Regions from separate parts of the Arthrobacter sp. 01T419 genome, predicted to be linked through region 2. Evidence: riboswitches for the same ligand, from Rfam matches in the RefSeq annotation. Region 2 holds a riboswitch; each other region holds the start of a gene.
The links. A riboswitch is a leader RNA that binds a small molecule or an ion and turns the genes downstream of it on or off. The one in region 2 is predicted to bind thiamine pyrophosphate.

Region 1 (2,195 bases), on a different contig from region 2:
TTTCTGCCCGCCCGAGAGCGCCGACGTCGGATGGTCCAGCGCAAAGCCGCCTGCGGCACTGTTCCGCAGCCCGACGTCGTCGAGCGCTTCATCAACGCGCTTCCAGATCTCTTCCCGCGGCACGCAAAGATTCTCGGCGCCGAACGCGACGTCGTCACCCAGTCGCGAAAGCACCACCTGGGTCTCGGGATCTTGCTGCATGAGCCCGGCACGGCCCCGCTGGGCCCTCGGCGAAACGCCGTCCACCAGCAATGAGCCGGTCTCGTCGGCGTCGTCGCCTTCCTCGCCCAGCACGCCCGCCAGGGCATGCAGGAGCGTCGACTTGCCTGCGCCCGACGGGCCAAGCAGCAGCACACGCTCTCCCGGACGAATGTTCAGGTCCAGAGCGTGGATGGCCTGCGTGGCGCGGCCCGCGTGCCGCCAGCCCCAGCCTTGCGCGGAAATTGCGGCGGGTCGCACCACAGCGGAGGTGCCGGAATCAGGACTGGGCATCAGGAAAAGACGGGCTCCGAAGCGGCCTTGCGGGACGCGAACGCGCTCAGGACGCCAGTTTTGGCCAGGCCGCGGGTGGCGATCCAGGCCAGAGCGCCGGCAATGACGGCACCGGAAACCGTGCAGAACGCGATGTAAGCGAGCTTGTCGACGGCTTCGTAGGCGATGTTCCAGCCCCACGGCAGGAAGGAATCGTTCAAGCCGCAGAACAGGCCCGCACCGGCACCGGCCAGCAGGGACGCAGGCAGGTTGAACTTCTTGTACATGAATGCCAAGAAGATGAGCTCTGCACCGAGTCCCTGGAGGAGTCCGGACATCAACACGGTGGTGCCGTACTGGGAACCCATGATGAGTTCGCTGGTGGCGGCGACGGTCTCACAGAAAATTGCCGCACCGGGCTTGCGGATAATGAGCATGCCCAGCACAGCTGGAATCATCCAGCCGCCAGCAATGATGCCGGTCACCGGCGGGTATGCGGCGGTCATCGGCGTCGAGACGAGAGCAGCCATCTGGTCCCACGCCCAGAAGATCACGCCGCCGGCGATGGAGATCAAAGCCGCCACCACGATGTCCACGACACGCCAGTTGTAACCGGGCTTGGTGATGCCCGGCTTTGCAGAAATACCAGTCATTTTGTCCTCCTGAGGAACAGGAGGGGAAAGTGTTTCGGCTTGCCTCCGAGCGGCCTCCGCCGCACCGGTTCCGGACACTATGAGAACTCGACTCCCTTGCGCCGGTACTAGCCGGATCAGGTTCGAGGGTCTGCGGTTGTCCGCACTCTCAGCGCCCGTCCTCCGTGCCGCATTGCTGCGAGCCCGACGGCGGCGCTCCCCTGTCGTTATCAATCCACCCTTTTGGGCGTGGTTCAGTTTACACCTTGGCAGGGTTGTCGGGACGGTCACAAAAGTCGGAAACGAAGGATTCTGCTGGATCATTCGTGGTCTCAGCGCACGCAGGCCTGCGGTGGCGCGGACGGGCGCCGGAACTGGGAGAATGATCCAGCAGAATCCATCGCAGCAAGCTGGCAAAGGAGCGGTCTTGGCAGGCATAGGCGAAGCGAACAGCACCACGGTGTCCGAACCAAGGCTCGCCGCGAGCGTGATCCTGGTCCGCGACGCTCCCCTTCCCGGGAGCACTGACGGTCCGGCCGGCCCTGACGCTTCGGCCGGCCCTGGCGCTTCCGCCGGTCCTGACGGCCGGGTGGCTTCCCAAGGTGCCGCGAGCGGCCTGGAAGTCTTCGTCCAGCACCGGGTGTCCACGATGGATTTCGCCGCGGGCATGGTCGTTTTCCCCGGCGGCCGAGTGGACAACGTGGACAGCACCGGCTGGGACTTCGCGGACGACGTCGTCGAGCGGCACGCGGCCGCATGGCACCGGAGCAGCATCGCCGTCGAGCCCGCATCGGCCCGGCATAACGCCGGCCGGGTGCTGGCGGCCGCGCAACGTGAGGTGTCCGAAGAGGCCGGGCTAAAGCTCGACGCCGGAACCCTTCGCCCGTGGGCCAACTGGGTCACTCCGGAGGACCAGCCCAAGCGCTTCGACACGTACTTCTATGTTGCCTGCCCTTCAGCCGGGGCCGAGCCACAGCACCAGACTACGGAGGCATCGTCATCACTATGGATGCCGGTCCGCGGAATTCTTGATGCCGAGGCCGCGGGGACCCTCAAGCTCATGCCGCCCACCTTGGTCCTGCTGGATGAACT
Region 2 (2,195 bases):
GTATGTCGCCATACACCGGACGCAACGGGAGCGACAGGCCATCCGGCAGTCCGTTCAACCGGGCGGCGTGCAGCCCGTTGGCAACCACTGTTTCCGTGGCGAGCACTTTGATGCCTGAGTCCAGCAAAGCCCCGACGACGCGCCCGTCCTCCCACAGGAGGCCAGCCGCAGTGTCCTGGACCGCAAAACCGCCTTCGACTCCCGGAATCCAACTGGAATCGCCGGGCTGGTGGCCTGCCAGCGCGCCCAGAATCGCGGCTGAAAGCCGGCGCGGATCCACTTGGTGGTCGCCTGGGATGTGGAAGGCGCAGGAAATTTGCGGGCTCAACAGAGGCTCGCGCTCCCGTGCCTCGCGTACCGGCACGGATTCCACCACCAGGCCGTTGGCCAACTGGACGTCCCGGAGGTCGGCGAGCGCCCGGCGGTCCGCAGCGTCCGCGCCGACGGCGAGGGTCGGCGTCGTGCGGTATCCCGTGCTGCTTCGGGTACTTGAGCCGGTCACATTGCGTTCGAAGTCCGGCCACATTGCCGACGATTCGAGCATGAGTTCCAGGAGGTCCTCTTCCTGGTAATGCAGTTCGCTGACGGGCGCCAACATGCCCGCTGCCGCGAAGGTAGCGCCGCTGGCCGGTGCGGGATCGATCAGAACAACCGAGCGGCCGGATCTCCGGGCTTCCCACGCAATGCCGAGGCCAATGACACCGCCACCGATCACCGCCACATCCGCGTGCAGAGGCTCGTGCAGGGGTTCGTGTTGAGTGTTTACTTCGTCCATGGGGTCCTTCCCTACGCCGGTACTAGCCGGATCAGGTCAAGCGGTCGGCGCTGAAGCCCTCTCAGCCGCGCGGCGATTGTGACTGCCGCCGCAGCTCCCGCGGTACCAGCCCAGTTTAGAGGAACTACTCTGTTTCCATGACCCAGCATGATGTCCACACCACTGCCCGCCTGTACCTATGCACCGACGCCCGCAAGCAGCAGGGCGACTTTGAGCAGTTTGTCGATGCCGCGTTCGAGGGCGGCGTGGACATCATCCAGCTGCGGGACAAGACCATTGAGGCGGCCGAGGAACTGGAGCTGCTGGAGGTCCTGCATTCCGTGGCGCACCGTCACGGCCGTCTCTGGGCCGTCAACGACCGAGCGGACGTGGCATCCCTCTCGGGCGCTCCGGTGTTCCATATCGGCCAGAAGGACATTCCGCTGCGCTCGGCGCGGAAGCTGCTCCACGACCCCACCATCATCGGTCTCTCCACGCACACCCCAGAACAAATTGACGCTGCCATCGCCGCTTCGCCTGGCCGCAGCGGACTGGACTACTTCTGTGTCGGACCGGTATGGGCAACCCCCACCAAGCCGGGGCGCTCCGCCGTCGGACTCGACTTGGTGAAGTACGCCGCCAACGCCGTAAAGAAGGCAGACGAAGAGACGGTGGGCGGCGTTGTGCTCCCTTGGTTTGCGATCGGCGGCATCGATCTGAGCAACGTTGAGGAAGTGGTGCGAGCCGGTGCCAGCCGCATCGTCGTGGTGCGGGCCATCACTGACGCAGAGGATCCGACGGCGGCTGCCCAGGCACTCCTGGCTGCCCTGGACGCTGCGGCGGCCTAGCAAGACTCCACGGGATTTTGGCGTTACCCTGACTTTCGTGTCACATCAGCGGATAGCCCCGAATGTCAGTGAAACGCCGAACACGCTCGCAGAGGCGCTCGCGGCGCTTCGAACTGAGCTTGAGCTGCCCGCTGGCTATCCCCTCGACGCGCTGCGCGACGCCGAAGCTGCGGTTTCCGGCCATGCGCTGCCGACGCAGGACCGCACGGACATTCCGTTCATCACGATCGATCCGGCATCTTCCACGGACCTCGACCAAGCCCTTTTCATTGAGCGATCCGGCGATGGTTACCGGGTTCTCTACGCGATCTCCGACGTGCCCTCTTTTGTGACTCCGGGAGGGGCGCTCGACGCCGAGACCCGCCACCGCGGGCAAACGTACTATGCCCCCGATGGGCGTATACCGCTGCACCCCGAGATCATCAGCGAGCGCGCGGCAAGCCTGCTGGCTGGCCAGACCTGCGGCGCGTTCGTATGGGACTTCGAGCTCGACGCCGACGCGGAGTTCCGCACGGTCTCCGTGCGTCGGGCCAGGGTGCGCAGCCGCGCCAAGCTCAACTACAAGGGAGTCCAGGCCGAGATTGATTCGGGAA
Region 3 (2,195 bases), 610 kb from region 2:
CCGGGAAGGTAGCAATGTTGATGAGCGTCGGGACAATCGGCACCCCCTGGTCGAGCAACCGCGGAATGTGATGCGGCAGGAGGCCGGTGGCGTGCTCGATGCAGTCGATGCCGGCGTCGAGCATGTCGTCGATAGTTCCTTCGGCGAAGCAATGGGCCGTCACCCGAGCTCCCTCGTCGTGCGCGGCTGAGACGGCGTCCTTGACGCTGGCGGCCGGAAAGGACGGACCCAAGTCCCCGAGCGAGCGGTCGATCCAGTCTCCTACGATCTTGACCCAACCGTCTCCGGACCGGGCCTGCTTGCGTACGGCCTCCACCAGATCTTCCGGCTCGACTTCCTCTGCCAGCCCGGGGATGTACCGGCGCTGCCTGGCGATGTGCCGGCCCGCGCGGATGATCCTCGGCATGTCCGTCCGGCGCTGCAGCCAGCGTGTGTCACTTGCGGAGCCGGCGTCGCGGATCAAAAGTGTCCCGGCGTTCCGGTCCGCCATTGCCTGAAGGCGCGCGGTCTCCTCGTCAACAGCTCCGCCCTTTCCCAGTCCAACATGGCAGTGGGCGTCGACAAGGCCGGGGAGCACCCATCCGTCCAGGACAACGCTCGGCGCGGCAGCAGGCCGCAGAAAGGTCAGCCGTCCGTCGACCGACCAGAGCCCGCGCCGTTCGTCCCTGGGCCCTGTGAGGACGGTGCCGCTGAACTCGATGATTTCTGGCATGCTTCCACACTAAACTCCGGCGCGATCGCCTGCTCGGTCACATCTGTCCTGGGTCACATCTGTCCTAAGTCACATCTGTCGTAGGTACCAACGGCTGTGGTAGCTTCGTCTACGACCACACGGGGGCCCTTGCAAGGGCTGAGATCGGGCTGATGCAGCCTGCGACCGTTGAACCTGTCCGGGTAATGCCGGCGAAGGAAGTGAGTAATCCTTTGAGTACCAAAGAAACACAGCTGAGCCCTACCCAAAACGGATCAGCGCAGGAAGTGACCCAATCCCTCAAGTCGCATTCCCTCGCGTTCCTGGAGGATGCCGAGGCGGGAATCCGGGTACCGGTCACGGAAATCGCCCTGGAACCGTCCCCCAACGGCGAGGCGAATGCGCCCTTCCAGGTGTACCGTACCGCGGGGCCCGGGAGTGATCCGGTGGTCGGCCTTGAGCCGTTCCGCAGCGAGTGGATCGAAGCGCGCGGCGACACCGAGGCATATAGCGGACGTGAACGGAACCTGCTCGACGACGGCAAGTCGGCCGTGCGCCGCGGCGCCGCCTCCGCGGAGTGGAAGGGCGCACAGCCGGTGCCCCGCCGCGCCGTCGAAGGCAAGACTGTCACCCAGATGCACTATGCCAAGCAGGGCATGGTGACGCCCGAGATGCAGTTCGTGGCACTTCGCGAAAACTGCGATGTTGAACTGGTCCGCAGCGAAGTCGCCGCCGGCCGGGCCATCATTCCCAACAACATCAACCACCCGGAATCCGAGCCGATGATCATCGGCAAGGCCTTCCTGGTGAAGATCAACGCCAACATCGGCAACTCGGCCGTCACCAGTTCCATCGCCGAAGAAGTGGACAAGCTGCAGTGGGCCACGCAATGGGGCGCAGACACGGTCATGGACCTGTCCACGGGCGACGACATCCACACCACCCGCGAATGGATCATCCGCAACTCCCCCGTGCCGATCGGCACCGTGCCCATCTACCAGGCGCTGGAGAAGGTCAACGGCGAAGCCAACAAACTCACGTGGGAAATTTTCCGCGACACCGTCATTGAACAGTGCGAGCAGGGTGTGGACTACATGACCATCCACGCCGGCGTGCTGCTGCGGTACGTGCCGCTCACCGCCAACCGCGTGACCGGCATCGTTTCCCGCGGCGGCTCCATCATGGCGGGCTGGTGCCTGGCCCACCACGAGGAAAACTTCTTGTACACCCACTTCGACGAACTCTGCGAAATCTTCGCCAAGTACGACGTCGCCTTCTCTCTCGGCGACGGACTGCGCCCGGGAGCGACGGCGGACGCCAACGACGCCGCACAGTTCGCCGAGCTGGACACCTTGGCCGAACTGACCATGCGGGCCTGGGAGTTTGACGTGCAGGTCATGGTCGAAGGGCCGGGCCACATTCCGTTCCACTTGGTGCGGGAGAACGTGGAACGCCAGCAGGAACTGTGCAAGGGCGCGCCCTTCTACACCTTGGGCCCGCTCGT
Region 4 (2,195 bases), on a different contig from region 2:
CGCTTGGTCGAGTGCCTTGGCCGGGACCGCACCAAGCACCAAGTTGCCGAAGTGACCTCTCTTGGCCTAGTCCAGATGACCCGCAAGCGCATGGGCACCGGCCTGCTTGAGGTCTTCGGCGAGCAGTGCGAAACGTGTGCGGGACGCGGAATCGTCACCCATGACGAGCCAGTGGAGCACCGTCGGGCCAACGTTGTGGCCGCCGAGCATCACCACCCGCGTACCGAATCACAGCCGGCCACCCGTCCGGAGCAGCGCAAGCGCCGCCGTGGCAGGGGCGCGGGGCAAGGGACCACTGAGCTCCCGATCACCCCTCCTGTGCCGGTCCACACCGTGGAATCCACTGATCCAAGCCGCCAGGCAGCCACCCGCGCAGCACTTGCCACCATCGCCGCCGCGGCCCACGCCGCCCACTTGCACGACGACGAGCTCCACCACGCCGCGGAATCGTTGGCAGGCACGCCCGAGGCCGGAGCTGCCCCCGCGGCCGAGGCAGCTCCCGTTCAGGCTCCCGTGATCGCAGCTGTCGCCAAGGAGGCCTCCGGTTCAGTTACTGAGGAGCGCTCTAAGCCGGTGCTGCGGTTCGGCGGCGAAGAGGTCGCGTTGCCCTTCGTTCACCACGAAGAGCCGGCGAATGGGGCGCCTGCCATGAGCCTGGATCTGTTGGCACAGGCGTTTGCGGGCCTCGGCGAGGCTCCTGATACCGAGGCGAAGGCGACGGGAACCCAGGAATCTCCGGCAGGGCTGTCCGCCGGGGAAGCCGGGGAATCCCCGGAGTCCGGAACGCGCGGGCGCCGTGGCCGGCGCAACCGTAGTGCCAGCCGGGCACAGGGTGCTGCCAACGCCACCAACGTGGAGCACCACGAGGTCGCCGCGGCTGCCTCGGGTGGAACTGCGCACGAGGCTAAGGCGCCAGCCGCTGCCCCAGCCAAAACGACTACAGCAGCCGAGCCGATCATCCTCGGTGTCGGCGTCCCCAAGTCCGAGCTCTAGAAACAGTCCCTGTCCGAAGCCCCGGCACCTTCTACTCCAATGGAAGGTGCCGGGGCTTCGGCGTTCCCGGACCGCTGAAGCCTCCGGTCCAGTAATCGATTTCGCCAGACATTATGACCGGTCCATTTCACTAGTGCAGGAGTGATCCGGGTTAAGCTAGGGGACTGACACGGGGTGCCGCGCACCAAGCCGGCTGAGACCAGACCCGTTGAACCTGTCCGGTTAGCACCGGCGAAGGGATGTCTCGCATGACTGTTCCAGCGCATTCAGCTGTCTACCCGCTCAATACCGTCCGCCGCGCCGTTCCCAGGGTCCTCAGCATTGCCGGTTCCGATCCTTCGGGCGGTGCCGGGATCCAAGCCGATCTGAAGAGCATCGCAGCCAACGGCGGCTACGGCATGGCGGTCATCACGGCGCTCACGGTACAGAACACGCAGGGAGTCACTGCCGTTCACGTGCCTCCCGTGGAGTTCCTACGCCAGCAGCTGGACGCCATCAGCGAGGACATCGCTGTCGACGCCGTCAAAATCGGCATGCTCGGCGACGCCGCGGTCATCGACGAGGTCCGCCGCTGGCTCGGCGAGGTTCGCCCCGCCATCGTGGTTTTGGACCCGGTGATGATTGCCACGAGCGGCGACCGGCTCCTGGCGGAGTCAGCTGAAACCGCGTTGCGGGAACTCCTGCCCCTCGCTGACTTGATTACCCCCAACCTTCCCGAATTGGCCGTGCTGCTCGGCGAACCTGAGGCCACTGACTGGGCATCGGCGCTGGAGCAGGGCAAGCGCTTGGCCGCAGCCTGCGGAAACACCGTTTTGGTGAAGGGCGGCCATCTGCAGGGAACCAGCTGCCCGGACGCGCTGGTCAACACCGGAGGACTCCTCAGCCAGGACGTAGTGGAATTTGCCGGCCCCAGGGTGGAGACCCGCAACAGCCATGGCACAGGATGTTCGCTGTCCTCGGCGATGGCGACGGCCAAGGCGCGGCTTGGCGATTGGGAGTCGGCCCTGCACGTTGTGAAGCCCTGGCTCCAGGAGGCGCTGACCCAGTCCGGAGTGCTGGAAGTGGGGAACGGCAACGGGCCGATCCACCACTTCCATGCGCACCAGAACGCCCTCCAGCCGGGTGCTTTCGCCGCCAGGATGTGGGACGCCGCCCAAACGGAGCTCGAGGCCATCTATGGCCTGGTCTTCATCCGGGACCTG

Region 1: linked by a shared signal. The riboswitch ahead of AC1DLO_RS19620 (ECF transporter S component) and the one ahead of thiO (glycine oxidase ThiO) in region 2 are both predicted to bind thiamine pyrophosphate.
Region 3: linked by a shared signal. The riboswitch ahead of thiC (phosphomethylpyrimidine synthase ThiC) and the one ahead of thiO (glycine oxidase ThiO) in region 2 are both predicted to bind thiamine pyrophosphate.
Region 4: linked by a shared signal. The riboswitch ahead of AC1DLO_RS15595 (bifunctional hydroxymethylpyrimidine kinase/phosphomethylpyrimidine kinase) and the one ahead of thiO (glycine oxidase ThiO) in region 2 are both predicted to bind thiamine pyrophosphate.

Annotation. Positions count from the first base shown of each region.
Region 1 covers NZ_JBFTQF010000017.1:60,384-62,578, reverse strand. Annotated here, with positions in the region: gene AC1DLO_RS19625 (ABC transporter ATP-binding protein) at 1-492, opposite strand, end outside; gene AC1DLO_RS19620 (ECF transporter S component) at 492-1,124, opposite strand; TPP riboswitch at 1,200-1,336, opposite strand; gene AC1DLO_RS19615 (NUDIX hydrolase) at 1,531-2,195, shown strand, end outside.
Region 2 covers NZ_JBFTQF010000001.1:628,752-630,946, forward strand. Annotated here, with positions in the region: gene thiO (glycine oxidase ThiO) at 1-775, opposite strand, end outside; TPP riboswitch at 767-886, opposite strand; gene thiE (thiamine phosphate synthase) at 913-1,602, shown strand; gene AC1DLO_RS02945 (RNB domain-containing ribonuclease) at 1,640-2,195, shown strand, end outside.
Region 3 covers NZ_JBFTQF010000001.1:18,797-20,991, forward strand. Annotated here, with positions in the region: gene AC1DLO_RS00115 (amidohydrolase family protein) at 1-712, opposite strand, end outside; TPP riboswitch at 822-929, shown strand; gene thiC (phosphomethylpyrimidine synthase ThiC) at 925-2,195, shown strand, end outside.
Region 4 covers NZ_JBFTQF010000010.1:118,360-120,554, forward strand. Annotated here, with positions in the region: gene AC1DLO_RS15590 (Rne/Rng family ribonuclease) at 1-993, shown strand, start outside; TPP riboswitch at 1,154-1,250, shown strand; gene AC1DLO_RS15595 (bifunctional hydroxymethylpyrimidine kinase/phosphomethylpyrimidine kinase) at 1,242-2,195, shown strand, end outside.